DNA from 2 places in the Paenibacillus xanthanilyticus genome. Region 1 is predicted to be linked to the other one. Evidence: predicted binding sites of a transcription regulator. Region 1 holds the regulator's gene; the other holds the start of a gene.

The links. The regulator CtsR, encoded in region 1, represses protease genes until heat stress. The targets are predictions, from matches to a motif close to ATGGTCAATAAAGGTCAAACA.
Region 2: the regulator CtsR is predicted to act here: its motif matches at 5,057-5,077, upstream of clpP (ATP-dependent Clp endopeptidase proteolytic subunit ClpP).

What each region holds. Positions count from the first base shown of each region.
Region 1 is NZ_JBHUHA010000002.1:2,270,534-2,279,739, forward strand. Features, by position in the region: gene disA (DNA integrity scanning diadenylate cyclase DisA) at 1-919, opposite strand, end outside; gene radA (DNA repair protein RadA) at 932-2,299, opposite strand; gene clpC (ATP-dependent protease ATP-binding subunit ClpC) at 2,522-4,975, opposite strand; gene ACFSKT_RS27630 (protein arginine kinase) at 4,978-6,015, opposite strand; gene ACFSKT_RS27635 (UvrB/UvrC motif-containing protein) at 6,082-6,606, opposite strand; gene ACFSKT_RS27640 (CtsR family transcriptional regulator) at 6,741-7,202, opposite strand; rRNA gene rrf (5S ribosomal RNA) at 7,846-7,962, opposite strand; rRNA gene ACFSKT_RS27650 (23S ribosomal RNA) at 8,083-9,206, opposite strand, start outside.
Region 2 is NZ_JBHUHA010000002.1:3,096,082-3,105,287, reverse strand. Features, by position in the region: gene gpmI (2,3-bisphosphoglycerate-independent phosphoglycerate mutase) at 1-350, opposite strand, end outside; gene tpiA (triose-phosphate isomerase) at 352-1,104, opposite strand; gene ACFSKT_RS31170 (phosphoglycerate kinase) at 1,163-2,344, opposite strand; gene gap (type I glyceraldehyde-3-phosphate dehydrogenase) at 2,541-3,545, opposite strand; gene ACFSKT_RS31160 (sugar-binding transcriptional regulator) at 3,640-4,677, opposite strand; tRNA gene ACFSKT_RS31155 (tRNA-Arg) at 4,919-4,993, shown strand; gene clpP (ATP-dependent Clp endopeptidase proteolytic subunit ClpP) at 5,188-5,769, shown strand; gene sda (sporulation histidine kinase inhibitor Sda) at 5,981-6,286, shown strand; gene ACFSKT_RS31140 (SIMPL domain-containing protein) at 6,367-7,176, opposite strand; gene ACFSKT_RS31135 (HPr family phosphocarrier protein) at 7,408-7,677, opposite strand; gene whiA (DNA-binding protein WhiA) at 7,784-8,713, opposite strand; gene ACFSKT_RS31125 (gluconeogenesis factor YvcK family protein) at 8,721-9,206, opposite strand, start outside.

The DNA of each region.
Region 1 (9,206 bases):
GGTTGTTCATAATAACCGACGGCAGCCGCGGAATTTTGCTCAGCAATCGATACCCGCGCGGTGCCAACATGTCCTCTGCCCCGGTTCCGGCGTAACCAAGCAGCTTGATGATTGGCGGCACATCCAGCAAATCCTCGCTCGTCAGCTTGCGGATGCTATTGCGAATGTCCCGGATTCGGTCCTCGCTGGCTTCCTTGGCATAGTCCTTCAGCAGAAACCACAATTCTTCCTCAACACCGCCGACAAGTTCCTCCATCTGCATGGAGATCAGTCTGCCTTCCGTCCCCAGCTCATTCACATAGCGTTTGATTTCCATCTTGACCCGGATAACCATTTCTACCCGTTTAATGACATGGGCAACCTCTTGCAGCGTGACGAGCTCTTCAAACTCGGAGGCCGACAGGTTCGTGAACGATTGACTGAGCACGGCCTTATATTTCTCCAGCGTCTGAATCGCCTGATTCGCCTTCGTCAAAATAACGCCCATTTCCTTCAGCGAATAGCGCAATTGTCCTTGATAGAGCGTAATAACGTTGCGCCGCTGGGAGATCGATACAACCAGCTTCCCCGTCTGCTTGGCCACCCGCTCTGCCGTCCGGTGCCGAATGCCCGTCTCGCTCGACGATATCGAGCTGTCCGGGATCAGCTGCGTGTTCGCATATAGAATCCGTTTGCGATCCTCGCTGAGGATGATCGCGCCGTCCATCTTCGCCAGTTCGTACAAATAGTTCGGGGAGAAATCGCAATTGATCGAAAAGCCGCCATCGACGACTTCCATCACCTCCGGACTATACCCGACGACAATGAGCGCGCCTGTCTTCGCCCGAAGCACATTCTCCAACCCGTCCCGAAATGCCGTGCCGGGTGCAACCATCTGCAGCAGCTGGTTCATTATTTCCTGTTGACTCGGCTCCCTCATTATTTGCCCCCTCTACCCAAGCGCTGCCTTCAGCGCATCCGAAACCGTTTCGACGCCGATAATTTCAATGCCGGACGGCGGACTCCAGCCTTTAAGGCTTTTCTCCGGCATGATTACACGTTTGAATCCTAACTTATGCGCTTCCTTCACCCGCTGCTCGGCTCGCGCCACCGCCCTGACTTCGCCCGTCAATCCGATCTCGCCGAAAATCACGTCGTACGGCCTTGTCGGCGCATCGCGGAAGCTGGAAGCGATGCTAACGGCTGCGGCCAAATCCACCGCCGGTTCATCGAGCTTCACGCCGCCGGCTACGTTCAGGTAAGCGTCTTGCGTCTGCAAAAACATGCCCATCCGTTTCTCCAACACCGCAATAATGAGCGCCATTCGATTATGGTCAATGCCCGTGGACATCCGGCGAGGCGACGGAAAATTCGTAGTCGCGACCAACGCCTGCAGCTCAACCAATACGGGACGGGTGCCTTCCATGCTCGCTACGACCGTCGATCCCGATACGCCAAGCGGCCGCTCCGACAAGAACAGCTCTGACGGATTGCTTACTTCGCGGAGACCGGATTCGCCCATTTCGAAAATGCCGATTTCGTTCGTAGAACCGAAACGGTTCTTCACGGCGCGCAGCAGCCGATAGCTGTGATGGCGCTCGCCCTCGAAATAAAGAACGCAGTCTACCATATGCTCGAGCAGCCGCGGTCCGGCGATCGCTCCTTCTTTGGTCACATGGCCGACGAGGACGGTAGCGATGCCTTTAATTTTCGCGACCCGCATAAAATGCGCCGTGCACTCTCTCACCTGCGATACGCTTCCCGGCGCGGACTGTACGGTCGGGTCGTACACCGTCTGGATGGAGTCGATGACGAGAAAGTCGGGTGCCACCGCCTCAATCGCTTCGTTCACTTGATCCATGTTGGTTTCGCACAGCACGTACAGCTTATCGGTAAGCGCGCCGAGACGATCCGCGCGCAGTCTCGTTTGGCGTACGGATTCCTCGCCCGAAATGTAAAGCACTTTCAATCCTTTAGAGGCTAACGCGTGGGAGGTCTGGAGCAGCAGCGTCGATTTGCCGATGCCCGGATCTCCGCCGACCAGAATAAGCGATCCCGGCACGACGCCGCCGCCAAGGACGCGGTTCAGCTCCTGCAGCCGGGTCTCGATTCGGGGCTCCTGCCCGCTTTCTATGTGTATGATGGGACGCGGCTTTTCTTTCGTCTGAATGAGCGAAGAGCCCATGCCCTGCGTCTTGACGACCGTTTCTTTCTCTTCCACCATCGTGTTCCAAGCGCCGCAGCCCGGGCATTTGCCCAGCCACTTCGGCGACTCTGTTCCACAGTCGGTACAAGCGAATTTCACTTTAAGTTTTGCCATTTTCGGCTCCTTCTCATGTGCAAGGGTACATCTCAAAGTTTACCATTGGATGCAACCATGGTGCTACTTTTTATTACGGTTCGCATTAAACTTCGATTCATATACAGAGGGCACGATCATACGTTCCCGTCCCGTACCAGTTTATCAGTTGATCCAATTTAACGCAAAAAACGCAAAAAGGACTCTCCCCGCTTGGAGCGGGAGAGTCCTCTTCGTGCGTTCTTATTTCGTTGCCGGCTCTTCTTGCGCAGGCGTCGTATGCGTGACGGTCAATTGGCCGTCCTTCTCGTCGATGACGAGCGTGTCGCCCTTGCTGATTTTGCCGAGCAGCAGATCTTCGGACAGACGGTCCTCGATATGCTTCTGAATCGCGCGGCGCAGCGGACGCGCGCCATACGCAGGATCGAAGCCTTCCTTCGCTAGGAACGCCTTCGCCGCATCCGTCAGCGTGAAGTCGACTTCCTGCTCGCGCAGACGCTTGCGAAGCTCCTCGGACATGAGCGTGACGATCTCGGCGATATGCTCTTGCTCCAGCGAATGGAACACGATCGTCTCGTCGATCCGGTTCAGGAACTCCGGACGGAAGCTTTTCTTCAGCTCGCCCATGACCTTTTCCCGCATCTGGGAGAAATCGCGGCCCGCATCGTGCACGGCCGTAAAGCCGAGCGACGAATTGCGTTTGATTTGATCCGCCCCGACGTTGGACGTCATGATGATAAGCGTATTGCGGAAGTCGACGACGCGGCCTTTGGAATCGGTCAAGCGGCCGTCTTCGAGCACCTGAAGCAGGATGTTGAACACTTCCGGATGCGCCTTCTCGATCTCATCGAGGAGGACGACCGAATACGGTTTGCGGCGCACTTTCTCGGTCAGCTGGCCGCCTTCTTCGTAACCGACATATCCCGGAGGCGCACCAACCAGACGGGACGTGGAATGCTTCTCCATGTACTCGGACATATCGATACGGATAACCGCATTCTCGTCGCCGAACATGGCTTCCGCAAGCGCGCGGGCAAGCTCGGTTTTACCAACGCCTGTTGGACCCAAGAAGATGAACGACCCAATTGGGCGCTTCGGATCCTTCAGACCGGCGCGGGCGCGACGGATCGCGCGCGCAACCGCTTTGACGGCATCTGTCTGACCGATAACGCGATCGTGGAGGATATCCTCCATTTTGAGCAGACGCTCGGTTTCTTCCTCCGCCAGCTTGCTGACCGGCACACCCGTCCAGCTTGCCACGACTTGCGCGATATCTTCAGGCGTTACCTCAGAATCGGTGCGGCCTTGCTTTTCTTTCCACTGGTTGCGCGTTACATCCAGTTCTTCACGAAGCTTCTGTTCCGTATCACGCAGCGCCGCTGCTTTTTCGAACTCCTGGCTTTGCACCGCGGAGTCTTTCTCCTTGCGGATATCCTCCAGACGGTTCTCCAGCTGCTTGAGGTTAGGCGGTACAGTATAAGTTTTCAGTCTTACTTTGGAGGAAGCCTCGTCAATCAGGTCGATCGCTTTGTCCGGCAGGAAACGGTCCGTGATGTAACGGTCGGACAATTTGACCGCCGCTTCGATTGCGTCGTCCGTGATTTTCACGCGGTGATGCGCTTCGTAACGGTCACGCAAGCCGGTCAAAATTTGAATAGCTTCTTCCGGCGATGGCTGGTCGACCGTAATCGGTTGGAAACGGCGCTCCAGCGCAGCGTCCTTCTCGATATATTTGCGATACTCATCCAATGTCGTCGCCCCGATGCACTGCAGCTCGCCGCGAGCCAGGGATGGCTTTAGGATGTTGGATGCGTCGATTGCGCCTTCCGCGCCGCCTGCGCCGATGAGCGTATGCAGCTCGTCGATAAACAGGATGATGTTACCGGCTTGGCGGATTTCATCCATGATCTTCTTCAGACGATCCTCGAATTCGCCGCGGTATTTCGTCCCCGCCACGACCGAGCCCATATCGAGCGTCATGACGCGTTTGTCACGCAGCGTTTCCGGAATCTCGCCAGCAATAATCTTCTGCGCCAAACCTTCGGCAATGGCCGTCTTACCGACGCCCGGTTCACCGATCAGGACCGGATTGTTTTTGGTCCGGCGGCTAAGCACTTGAATGACGCGCTCGATTTCTTTGCTGCGTCCGATAACCGGATCCAAATTGCCTTCTTTCGCGTAGGCCGTCAAGTCGCGAGCCAGGCCATCGAGCGTCGGCGTGCTGACATTGGCCGGCGCGCCGTGGCTGCTGGAGACCGCTTCGCTGCTGCCCAGCAGCTGCAGCACCTGCTGACGCGCTTTGTTCAAGCTAATGCCAAGATTATTGAGCACACGTGCCGCTACCCCTTCGCCTTCGCGAATCAGACCAAGCAGGATATGTTCCGTGCCGACGTAAGTATGGCCCAGCTTGCGCGCCTCGTCCATCGACAGCTCAATAACTTTCTTCGCGCGCGGCGTATACGCGATGTTCGTCGGTTGTTCCTGCCCCCGGCCGATGAGCGTTTCCACTTCGTCTTGGATTTTCTCCAAGCTTAAGCCAAGGCCGATCAGCGCTTTGGCCGCAATGCCTTCCCCTTCGCGGTTCAGGCCGAGCAAAATATGCTCTGTGCCAATATTGTTATGACCAAGCCGCACTGCCTCTTCTTGTGCAAGCGCGAGCACCTTCTGCGCACGTTCCGTGAATCTTCCGAACATCATGTTCATACACCCCCATGATTGGATTCGCTTTGCAAATGCTGACGTATTAGTTCAGCGCGCCGGATATCCCGCTGTTCGGCGGTCAATTTCTCCCCAGAATTCTGCTGGAGGAAACCGGGCTGCGTTAATACCATTAATTCATTCATCGCCTTCGGTGTCACATGCTGAATCAAACCGAGATCAATACCAAGCCTAACATCGGATAGCCGCTGGGCGGATTCCTTCGATTCCATAATGGACGCATGCGACAAAATACCGTACGAACGGAACACCCGATCCTCAAGCCGAATTCTCGACTCCTGCAGCATACGCGAGCGGGCTGCCCTTTCGTGATCGATAATTTGTTTGGCGACGCCGTGCAAGTTATCGATGATTTCATGCTCGGATTGTCCCAGCGTAATCTGATTCGAAATTTGAAACAGATTGCCGAGCGCTTCGCTGCCTTCGCCGTAGATCCCCCGAACCGCCAACCCCACCTGCGTAATCGCCGTTAAAATCCGGTTGATCTGATGAGTAAGCACCAAGCCGGGCAAATGCATCATGACCGAAGCCCGGATGCCGGTCCCGACGTTGGTCGGACAGCTCGTAAGGTAGCCGCGGCGTTCATCGAACGCGTAATCCGCCACTTCCTCGAATATATCGTCAATGCGGCTCGCAAGCTCCCATGCCTCCGTAATTTGAAAACCCGGTGACAGCACTTGGATCCGCAAATGATCCTCTTCGTTGACCATAATGCTAATGGACTCGTTGCGACTCAGAATGACTGCGCCGCTGCGCGATTCGTTCGCTAGATTCGGACTTATCAGATGCTTCTCGACAAGCACTCTTCGTTCCAGCTCGCTCAGCTCCGACAGTCGAATCGTCTCGAATTCCCCAATTCCATTCAACCTTCCGCCCTCGGGGACGGTCAACAGCCGCTCCATCACCTCGCTGGATTGCTCCGAAGTAGCCAGCATCGGGAAAGGATGGCCCCTGAGATTGCGTGCAATCCGAGTTCGGCTGCTAATGACGATATCGGCTTCTGGGCCCGTGCCCTGCATCCAGTCACTTAACGCATGTTGAGCAAATGATCGATTAGACAAGGCTATTCCTCCCTTCTGCAGCTTCTACCCTTCGGCAACATTACGTTCCAGCTCTCGTATCCGATCGCGCAATTGCGCAGCATTCTCGAATTCTTCTCGCTCGATGCGATCCTGAAGCTCGCGTCGCAGCGTCTCGATTTCGCGTTTCAGCTGGATCGTGGTGCCCGCCCGTTTCGGAATTTTCCCGACGTGTGTCGTTGAACCGTGAACGCGTTTTAGAATGGGGTCGACTTTATCACTGAATTGGGTATAGCACTTGCTGCAACCGAAACGTCCCATTTTGCTAAACTGCGCATGGGTCAGTCCGCACTTATCGCAGCGGACGGTTTGTTTGACCGCGAATCCACTATTTGCACCGCCACCGCTCGGTTCGAAATCGAGCAACCCGGAGAGCAGACTGTGAATGGAGAATCCGTTGGCTGTCCCGGGTATACCCTCGCCCTTCTCGCGCGCGCAAGCTTCGCAAATATGAAATTCGTTCTTCTCACCGCCGACGATCTTCGTAAAATGGAGAGTGGCCGGCCTCTTGCCGCATTCCTGACAAAGCATGGTTGCGTATCCCTCCTAAACGTTCTGCAGCACGCAAAACTCGCTTCGAAAGCATGCGCCTAAAGCTTCGCATCCATACATGTCCTTTACACGGAACCGGATGGCTTATGAGGCTTCGTCTGTGGGATGAGTTCTCATTTCACAAGAAGCGTAATAAGCATGGCTTTGAGCAATCTGGCCCGGACTTCATCTCGCAGGGGAAGCTTAAGCGCGATAACATCGCGTGCTACGGCCGCCCGGATCAGATTGGCTTCGCGTTTCGAGATCATTTCCGCCTCTTCCAGCTGATAAATCAGTCCTTCAGCAGCAGCTTGGTCGACCTCGTTGCCAATCGTCTGCGCGATATGCCCTTGAATCGCCTTGAGCGTCGGAAGTTCAACGCGTTGTATGCGTATGTATCCACCGCCGCCTCGTTTGCTCTCCACCAAGTATCCTTTCTCCAATGTAAAGCGGGTACTAATGACGTAATTGATTTGCGAAGGCACGCATGAGAATCGGTCCGCCAGCTCGTTTCGCTGAATTTCTACCGCCCCGTCCGTGCTTTCTTGGAGCATGCCCTTCAAATACTGCTCGATTAAATCGGAAATGTTGCGCACGTCGCCAACCTCCCTACAGCTGACAAACAACGATTCCGCCGGCCAATGCCGGAAAAGTCAAACAAATCAGTTTAGTTGACTTTGACTTTCTTTGACTTTAAGTACATTATACGCGAATTTATCCAAAGGTCAAGAGCTCGCATTGAGGAATCTGCACACTGAATAGGTTGGGCTGCTCGCGCGCATTTATACGCCAGGATAGGCCAACACCAACAGAGGTTAGTCATATTTGCTCTACCGCGCGCAAAATATTGCCTAAGTTCAGCCTTCGCTGAACTACGAGAATCGAAACCTAATGACAACCGTTGTCAACAGCCGCTCATTATTACCCTGTACGCCTGCAGAGCTAAACATCTAGATCTTCGAACACTGCTTACACGCGAAGTTACCTAGCCGGTTATTATCTGATATCCTGCATTCTAGTATTATAAGTATTTTGTCCAGTTATCAACAAGTTAATAACTAGCAGGATTCAAAAAATGAAAACATATGCCCTAAGGGAAACGATCTTCGTTATCACCTCAAGCGTATGCCGTCAATAAGGACGCTTTTATTGTCTCATCAAACGCTCCAGGTTATCCGCATGGGGATAATACGCGGTAACGACAAAAAACCGACCACATCACTGTGGTCGGTCATTCGTGCTTGGCGACGTCCTACTCTCCCAGGACCCTGCGGTCCAAGTACCATCGGCGCTGGAAGGCTTAACGGTCGTGTTCGGGATGGGTACGCGTGGTTCCCTTCCGCCATCGCCACCAAACATTCAAGGTGTTACACCCTGAAAACTGGATACGAAACTCAACACTTTAGCTGTGTTTGTTCGAAGATGCCGCTCCGAAGCAAGCATATGCTTCCGAAGTGAACATTCTCCGAATGTTCTTAGGATAAGCCCTCGACCGATTAGTATTCGTCAGCTGCATGCATTGCTGCACTTCCACCTCGAACCTATCAACCTGGTCGTCTTCCAGGGGTCTTACTAATTGGGAAATCTCATCTTGAGGGGGGCTTCACGCTTAGATGCTTTCAGCGCTTATCCCGTCCGTACTTGGCTACCCAGCGGTGCTCCTGGCGGAACAACTGGTACACCAGCGGTACGTCCATCCCGGTCCTCTCGTACTAAGGACAGCTCCTCTCAAATTTCCTACGCCCACGACAGATAGGGACCGAACTGTCTCACGACGTTCTGAACCCAGCTCGCGTACCGCTTTAATGGGCGAACAGCCCAACCCTTGGGACCTACTTCAGCCCCAGGATGCGATGAGCCGACATCGAGGTGCCAAACCTCCCCGTCGATGTGGACTCTTGGGGGAGATAAGCCTGTTATCCCCAGGGTAGCTTTTATCCGTTGAGCGATGGCCCTTCCATTCGGTACCACCGGATCACTAAGCCCGACTTTCGTCCCTGCTCGACTTGTTGGTCTCGCAGTCAAGCTCCCTTATGCCTTTGCACGCTTCGAATGATTTCCAACCATTCTGAGGGAACCTTTGGGCGCCTCCGTTACATTTTAGGAGGCGACCGCCCCAGTCAAACTGCCCGCCTGACACGGTCCCCCCACCCGATTCAGGGTGGCGGGTTAGAACTCCGATACGATCAGGGTGGTATCCCAACGGTGCCTCCACCCAAGCTGGCGCTCAGGCTTCAACGGCTCCCACCTATCCTGTACAGATCGTACCAAAGTCCAATATCAAGCTGCAGTAAAGCTCCATGGGGTCTTTCCGTCTTGTCGCGGGTAACCTGCATCTTCACAGGTATTAAAATTTCACCGGATCTCTCGTTGAGACAGCGCCCAAGTCGTTACGCCATTCGTGCGGGTCAGAATTTACCTGACAAGGAATTTCGCTACCTTAGGACCGTTATAGTTACGGCCGCCGTTTACTGGGGCTTCGGTTCATAGCTTCGGGTTGCCCCTAACCACTCCCCTTAACCTTCCAGCACCGGGCAGGCGTCAGCCCGTATACTTCGCCTTACGGCTTCGCACAGACCTGTGTTTTTGCTAAACAGTCG
Region 2 (9,206 bases), 830 kb from region 1:
AGGCCGTACAGGTGAAGTTTCTTGCCGTTCTTCTTCGCGTGATCCACCGCGCCCTGCAGCGTTTCGTTATCGTAGAACTCGCCTTCGCGAATCGATTTGCTGATACGGGTCAGATCCTGATACACGATGCGTCCTGCGCCGATGTTCAAGTGGCCCACTTCGGAGTTGCCCATTTGACCTTCCGGCAAACCTACCGCTTCGCCGCTAGCGGTCAGCGTCGTATGCGGATACGTGTTCCAATAACGGTCGTAGTTCGGCTTGTTCGCCTGCGCGACCGCGTTGCCTGTTACGTCATTCCGAAGGCCGAAACCGTCGAGAATGATAAGCGCAACCGGTTTAGGTGCCGTCATCTTACTTCGCCCCCTCGACCAGCTGGATGTAGGAGGCCGCTTCCAAGCTTGCGCCGCCTACGAGTGCGCCGTCGATGTTTGGTTGAGCCATGTACTCCGCAATGTTGTTCGGCTTTACGCTGCCGCCGTATTGGATGCGTACTGCCGCTGCTGTTGCTGCATCGTACAGACCTTCAACGACGCCGCGGATGTAAGCAATAACGTCTTCTGCATCTGCGGAAGTCGAAGATTTGCCCGTGCCGATCGCCCAGATGGGCTCGTACGCGATGACCACGTCAGCCGCTTGCGCAGCGGACAGACCTTGGAACGCCGCTTCGGTTTGCACTTTGCAGACGTCCTTCGTTTGGCCGGCTTCGCGCTCTTCCAGCTTCTCGCCTACGCAGACGATCGGGAGCAGCGCGTGCTTGAATGCCGCGTGGACCTTTTTGTTTACGATTTCGTCGGTCTCGCCGAAGTAAGCGCGGCGCTCCGAGTGGCCGATGATGACGTATTTCACGCCGAGGTCTTTCAGCATAACGCCGCTGATTTCGCCCGTGAACGCGCCGTTATCTTCGAAGTGAAGATTTTGCGCGCCGATTGCGATGCTCGTTCCTTTTGCCGCTTCCACAAGAGCCGGCAGCGTCGTGTAAGGCGCGCAGATGACGGCTTCTACACCGTCAACCGCAGCGACGCCTTTCACGTCCGCAAAGAACGAGGTCGCCTCGGACACGGTTTTGAACATTTTCCAGTTACCCGCAATAATCGGTTTACGCATGTTCGAATTCGCTCCTTAACCTATCTCGTACTCGCTTGTTTCCAACCTGTTCGAAAACTTATTTATCGTTAAGCGCTACAACGCCCGGGAGTGCTTTGCCTTCCATAAACTCCAGCGAAGCGCCGCCGCCCGTGGAGATGAAGTCCATTTTGTCAGCCAGATGGAACTTCTCTGCAGCCGCCGCCGAGTCGCCGCCGCCGATAACCGTGTAACCGGACGTCTCCGCGCATGCGCGCGCGACCGCTTGCGTGCCGTGGGAGAATGGCTCGATCTCGAATACGCCCATCGGTCCGTTCCATACGACCAATTTGGAGTTCTTGATCACGTCCGCATAGATTTCACGCGTCTTCGGACCGATGTCGATCCCTTCCCATTCAGCCGGAATGCCGTTCACGTCAACGATTTGGGTGTTGGCGTTCTTGCTGAAGTCATCGGCTACGACGATATCAACCGGGATGAGGAAGTTTTTGCCGAGCTTTTTGGCTTTCTCGATAAACTCGAGCGCCAGATCCAGCTTGCTGTTGTCGACGAGGGATTTGCCGATTTCGTGGCCTTGCGCCTTGAAGAAGGTGTACGACAGACCGCCGCCGATGATGATGTTGTCCGCGATCTCGATCATTTTGTTGATCACGTCGATTTTGTCTTTGACCTTCGAGCCGCCCACGATCGCCGTGAACGGACGCTCCGGATTGTTCAACGCTTTGCCGAGCACGTCCAGCTCGCGTTCCATCAGCAGACCGGATACGGCCGGCAGATGATGCGCGATGCCTTCCGTCGAAGCATGCGCGCGGTGAGCGGCGCCGAACGCGTCATTGACGAACAGGTCCGCCAGCTCCGCGAACTGTTTGGCCAGCTCGGCGTCATTCTTCTCTTCGCCCGGGTAGAAACGAACGTTCTCGAGCAACAGCACGTCGCCCGCGTTCAATGCCGCGATTTGCGCTTTTACTTCTTCGCCTACCGCTTCGTTTGCTTTCGCAACCGGCTTGCCAAGCAGCTCGGACAGACGGGCTGCTTGCGCCGTAAGGCGAAGCTCTTCTACGACTTGACCTTGCGGACGACCCATATGGCTCGCCAGGATAACCTTCGCGCCTTGCTCGATCAAGTAGTTGATCGTCGGCAGCGTTTCGCGGATCCGTTTGTCATCCGTAATTACGCCGTTCTCTACAGGCACGTTGAAGTCCACACGCACAAAAACGCGTTTGCCGCTCAATTCGACGTCGCGTACACTCTTCTTGTTCATTGCGTTTCCCTCCCGGTATGTTGACTCCTATCCCATGACGGTTTCAGAGTCCGCTATCTATATCCACGCTCCACTGCTATCCAATGGCTGTCCCTCTAACCGGGGACATGCTCGTTATGGTCTAGATTAAGTAGGACAAACTGTAGCGAAGGAGCTGCGGTAAGCAGCTCCTTCGTCTCTATTCAAAAGTCGAATATTACAGACCTTTGGATGCGATATATGCAGCCAGGTCAACAACGCGGTTGGAGTAGCCCCACTCGTTGTCATACCAGGAAACGACTTTAACCATGTTGCCTTCAACAACCATCGTCGACAGCGCGTCGATCGTGGAGGAAGCTGGGTCGCCGTTGTAGTCGCTCGATACAAGCGGCTCTTCGGAGAAGTTAAGGATGCCTTTCAGCGGGCCTTCAGCAGCTGCTTTCAGTGCCGCGTTTACTTCGTCAACCGTTACATTGGATTTCACTTCGACAACCAGGTCTGTAACGGAAACGTTAGGCGTAGGAACACGCATAGCCATACCGTTCAGCTTGCCTTTCAGCTCTGGCAGTACCAAGGATACTGCTTTAGCAGCGCCTGTGGAGGAAGGAATGATGTTCTCGGCAGCTGCACGAGCGCGACGCAGGTCTTTATGCGGAAGGTCGAGAACGGATTGGTCGTTTGTGTACGAGTGAACCGTTGTCATCATACCTTTAACGATACCGAATTTGTCGTTCAGAACTTTAGCGAATGGAGCCAGACAGTTCGTTGTGCAAGATGCGTTGGAGATAACGGTGTGGGAAGCCGCATCGTATTTCTCTTCGTTAACGCCCATTACGATCGTAATGTCTTCGTTTGTAGCCGGTGCGGAAATAATAACTTTCTTCGCGCCGCCTTTCAGGTGAAGCTCGGCTTTTTCTTTCGCCGTGAAGATACCCGTCGATTCAACGACGATCTCGGCGCCAACGCTTGCCCAAGGGAGGTTCTCTGGGTTGCGCTCAGCGAATACTTTGATTTCTTTGCCGTTCACGATCAGTGCGCCTTCTTTAGCTTCTACAGTGCCTTCGAATGTGCCTTGAGTCGTGTCATATTTGAGCAGGTGTGCCAATGTTTTCGTGTCTGTCAGGTCGTTGACTGCGACGATCTCTACGTTCGGGTTGCTGAAAGATGCGCGGAACACGTTGCGGCCGATACGGCCAAATCCGTTAATACCTACTTTTACCATGTTAGTTCTGCCTCCTAAAGGTAATTTTCAATATATCTCAAGACCTCGTGCCAGCGTTGCCTTGCGGCCCGCCCGCGTCGGTCAAGATCACTTATTATTCGCTTTCCCTGTCAAGCAGTGCGGCGATTTCTAGCGCCGCCGCCTCGTCGGTGACGAGCACGTCGTCATGACCGAACTGCATAATGGCGGCGATTGCCTCGCCTTTGCTGCTGCCGCCCGCGATCGCGATGACCACTTCGGTTGCCATGATATCTTCGAGCCGCAGTCCAATAGTAGGCATACGGTGAACGACGGTACCCGTTCGGTCGAAATAATACCCGAACGCTTCCGCGTGCGCCCCTTCCGATCGCAAGGCCTCGATGAACGTCGTGCTCAGCCGTCGCCTGCGTGCCATAACCATAGCGTCCCCGATGCCGTGTACGACAATACGGGCGCTTCGGATGACATCGACGATCTCGCGCACGTTCGGCTCCTGCATGAGCGTCGTGTACGCTTCTTCGCCCAGATGGTCCGGAACATGAAGGAGCCGGTACTGCGCTCCTGTTCGCTTGGCCATCGTGGAAGCCAGCGTATTAGCCTGATAATCCATGCTCTCGCCGAGTCCGCCACGGGCGGGCACGAACCAATTGCCTTTCAGCGGTGTCTGCGTCGTCAGCTGATTAGCCACTTGCGCGAGCGTCGATCCGCCGGTAATGGCGACGACGTCGTCCTTCTCCATGTACTTGCGCAGTACAACGCAGCCGGCTAAGCCTAGCTCGCGTTTCGTATGCCGCGATGTTTCGGAATCGCCTGGCACGATTACGACCTGCTTCAATCCGTATCGGGTACGGATGCGTTCCTCGAGATCGGACAAGCCGAACATTTGCTGATAGAGCGGCTCCATCTCGTCCAGAAGTTTCTTACCCTCTTCCGTAATGCGCATACCGCCTGCCTCGATCTGAAGCAGTCCTTGCGATTTCAGAAAATCGGTCTCGGCCCGCAGCACGCGCTCCGTCATCTCGAGCGAGGCCGCCAGCGTGCGGCGCCCGATCATATCGGACAACATCACCTGGCGCAGGATGAGATAACGCTTCTTCATCACAACGAGCAGATCCGGCAGGAGCTTCTGTTGTATTTCGATGAGAGACTGCATGGTGCTCACATCCACTCCATTATTGCCGAATTGGGGCTTGATAATATCAGGGACGCGATCCGTCCCGCATGTTCATTTTAAGTCCCACCATTATTGTACTCCAAACGTTGGAATGGAGCAAGTTTGGTTTTCTAAATGAAACCGGTTACCGCGCCCATTTGCAATAAATTTTCTTTTCGCGACGACTTGCATTTTCGAATTGTATAGGTTACAATGAATCTCGCTATCGCTTATTGAATACGCGCCCGTGGTCCAATGGATATGACGTAGGCCTCCGGAGCCTGAGATCGAGGTTCGATCCCTCGCGGGCGCGCCACTTACTTTTTTCTACATAATGATCGACACGACAACCGGCTGCCGCCGGTTTTTTTGTTTTTTATGTTTGACCTTTTTTGACTTTTGGGGAGCAATCCGGTATGATGGGCTTACGCTTACTTAGCCTGCCCCGGATCCGGTTTTAAACCCGTCTTCCGAGGTAACACTTGATAACCATTAAGGAGGGACTTGGACATGAATTTCGTACCTATGGTCATTGAGCAAAGCAACCGCGGGGAACGCGCCTACGACATCTACTCCCGTCTGTTGAAGGACCGCATCATCTTCCTCGGCACCCCGGTGAACGACGTCGTCGCCAACTCCATCATCGCGCAATTGCTGTTTCTGGCGGCGGATGATCCCGAGAAAGATATTTCGCTTTACATCAACAGCCCTGGCGGTTCTGTCTCCGCAGGTCTCGCCATATTCGATACGATGCAGTTCATCAAGCCGGACGTCTCCACGATCTGCGTCGGACTGGCCGCTTCCATGGGTGCCTTCCTGCTGGCCGCCGGTGCTAAAGGCAAGCGTTTTGCCCTGCCGAACAGCGAAGTGATGATTCACCAGCCGCTTGGCGGCGCGCAAGGCCAGGCAAGCGATATCGAGATTCGCGCCAAACACATTCTCAAGACGCGCGACACGCTCAACCGGATCTTGTCCGAACGGACGGGACAGCCGCTCGAGAAAATCGAACGCGACACGGACCGCGACTATTTCATGAGCGCGGAAGAAGCCTTCAAGTATGGCCTTGTCGATAAAGTCATCGAGAAAGTTTAACGCCCCACAAAGACCCGTCAGCCTGCCTGCCGGGTCTTTGTTTATCTCCAGCCATCCCCATTACCACACAACTCCTCCTCTGTCAACAAAAACTCAATGGTCTGAATTCATGACCACTCTGCGCCGCTTTCATGATACGATGTACTAAATCATTCCAATTACACCTTAGGTTAGGGCACATAAAATCTTATTTTATGGAGTTGCTTTCGTTATGAATCGATCTCAATCTATCGCGAGTGTTCGTTCCTTTCTTCGTCATGAGAGTGAAGAGCCTGCGTTTTATGAAACTTATCCCTCCGCGTTCGGCGCCTCCTTCATCCGGGAATCGGACGATACGCCTTCCGAGCCCAATATTTATCTGCCTATGCAGGACAAATCCATGCTGCTTCGTCCGCTCAGCGATACGCATTTGCTGGAGGTCTATCACGAAGCCAAGGCGATGCGACTGTCGAACGAATTCATCGCGCTCATCGAACATGCGCTTGAACAACGCGGCATCTCGCTTACCGACAATTGAACGACCGCTAACGCCCCTCTACGCGAGGCGGCTCGCGCGCAACATAAAAAGGCAGCTGCTCTTAAGCAGCTGCCTTTTTATTATTGCATTTCGTACGAAACCGTCACGCTCGTCGAGACCGTTACTTCGCCCGTCTGAACCGAACTTCCACCCGCCGAATCGGCTGCGGACTCCGCGATGATTTTGTCCGTCCGGAAGATCGGCACGCTCGCAACATCGCCTTGCGTAATGTTGACTACCTGCTTCACCGCGCGTCCGCCCGCTTTGGCGAGCACGTCGGCTTTACGCTTCGCTTGCGCCATCGCCTTCTCCATCGCTTGCAGCTCATATTGCTCTTGGTTCTCCACATCGAACCGGACGCCGTCGACGCGATTGGCGCCAGCGGTCGATAGGTTATCGATCAGCGCGCCGATGCCGTCTAGGTTACGGCTCGTAATTTCGATGCTGTGCGTAGCCGTGTAGCCGATGATTTTGCTCGTGCCGTCCTTCTCGTTGTACTGGTATTGCGGTTGGACGTAGAAGCCGGTCGTCTTCACGTCTTTCTTGTCGAGCTTGTACGTCGTGAAAAGCAGCTTCTCGATCGCTGCAAACTGGGTCGCGTTCTTCGCCTGCGCTTCTTTCGCCGTCGCGGCTTTCGTCTCGACCCCGGCGTTAATGTACGCCACATCCGGCGCGACCTTGATCTCGCCTTTACCTGCTACCGTAATCAATCCCCGCTCTACGCTCACCGTCTCCGCCGCCTTTACGAACGGGGCTGGTCCGCCCGCCCCGATGATGGTTCCGAACCCGATCGCCACCGCGAGCGCTGGCACCAGCAGCAGCATCGGCCGTTTTCTCCCTTTGTTCATCTTCTGCTGTTCCGTTTGTCCGTCATGCGTGAATCGTGTCATCGCACCCCAACACCCTTCTTCTTGGTTTGTGACTACTAGACGCGGCCGCTGTCCGAATTGTTGCACGTCACCAACAGCATTTCCTTTCCGAGGCGAATTCAGTAATTCTCCCGGGCGCGCCCCCCAGTCCGCTTACTTCGCTTCGTTCGTGCCGACTCCGGCGCCAGACCTGGCTTCATCGAACGCCTGAAACTAAAAAAAGCCCCCATCCGGGAGCTCTTTCGCGATCCATTATTGGTTCTCCAGTTCTTCCTTGCTCACCAGGTTCACTAAAGCGGTTACAGCTTGATCGGCGTCCGATCCTTCCGCGCTGATTGTCACCTCGGTACCGGAGCTGATGGCCAGGCTCATAATACCCATAATCGATTTCGCGTTCACTTTCTTATCGTCCTTCTCTACGAAGACTTCGGACGAGAACTTATTCGCTTCCTGAACGAAAAGCGCGGCCGGTCTTGCGTGGAGACCTGTTTTCAGACGAACGACAACCGGGTGCCTTGTCATCAAAACCTTACCCCCTATACGAAATTCAATCGTGCGATTCACGAGTGCAAAACGTCATTTTAATCACCATTATATCACTTTTATTGCACGAGCACTAGCCTTGCGGTTACCCATTCCGTAACTTTTCCGCGATCTCGTCAATCTTGCGCAGCCGATGGTTAACGCCCGACTTGCTGACCTTGCCTTTGAGCATCTCTCCGACTTCTTTCAAGTTCATATCGGGATGCAGCAGACGGACCTCGGCGACTTCCCGCAGCTTATCCGGGAGGCTATCGAGGCCGACTTGCTTTTGGAGCAGCTTTATATTATCGATCTGACGCACGGCGGCGCCGATCGTCTTATTCAAGTTCGCCGTCTCGCAGTTGACGATGCGGTTGACGGAATTGCGCATGTCGCGCATGATACGGACGTCCTCGAACTTAAAGAGCGCTTGGTGCGCGCCGATAATGTTCAAGAGCTCGATAATTTTCTCGCCCTCTTTCATGTAGAAGATAAAGCCCTTCTTCCGCTCGATGCATCTGGCGTTCAGGTCGAACTTGTTGGCCAGCTCCACGAGCGCTTGACAGTGTTCTTCATACATGCAGGCGATCTCCAGGTGGTAGGAAGATCCCTCCGGGTTGTTGACCGATCCGCCGGCGAGGAACGCGCCGCGCAGGTACGATCGTTTGCAGCACGATTTGCGAAGCATCTCCTTGTCAATGCCTTGGTTGAACATGAAGCCTTCGGAGACGATGCGCAGCTCGCTCAGAATCTCTTGTACGTTGACCGGGATGCGGACAATGTAGACGTTGTTTTTCTTCAGCCGCATCTTCTTGCGCACGAGCAGTTCGGTATGGACCGCAAATTGTTTCTTGATCAGCGAATAAATTCGCCTTGCGATCGCGGCGTTTTCCGTCGAGATGTCGAGAATGACTTTGCGACTGGATAGTTGAACGGAGCCGTTCATTCGAATGAGCGCGGACAGTTCCGCCTTTTCGCAGCACGGATCGGCCTCAATCATCGTCAATTCTTTCTTGGTTTGCGCTGCAAAAGACATCGCTTTCTCACCTCTTTCGATTCATCCAATCTTCGACAAGCTGATAAATATGGTGGCTCAGCCGCGCCGCGTCATGCCGCAGATACGTCCGGAACAAGACAAGTCGGTCGGCAATGACCTTGTACCCGCGGCTCTGCACTTCCTCCAGATCCAAATGCACGGCCTTCGCGCCTTTCTCGGCGTAACGCTCCTGCACCTGCGGCGGAATTTCGCCGTTGTTCACGATGACGTAATCGAACAGATGATGCCCGATATGCGCATGCACCGCGTCCAAATGATCGCCAACCGAATAGTCGTCGGTCTCGCCCGGCTGGGTCATCACGTTGCAGACGAACATCTTGACCGCCGCGGATTCGACGATTGCCTCGGCCAGCTTGGGCACGAGCAGATTCGGAATAATGCTCGTATATAGGCTGCCCGGTCCGATGAGGATCGCATCCGCTTCCCGGATCGCCTCGACCGCTTCCGTAAGCGGCTCGACATCGGGCGGCTC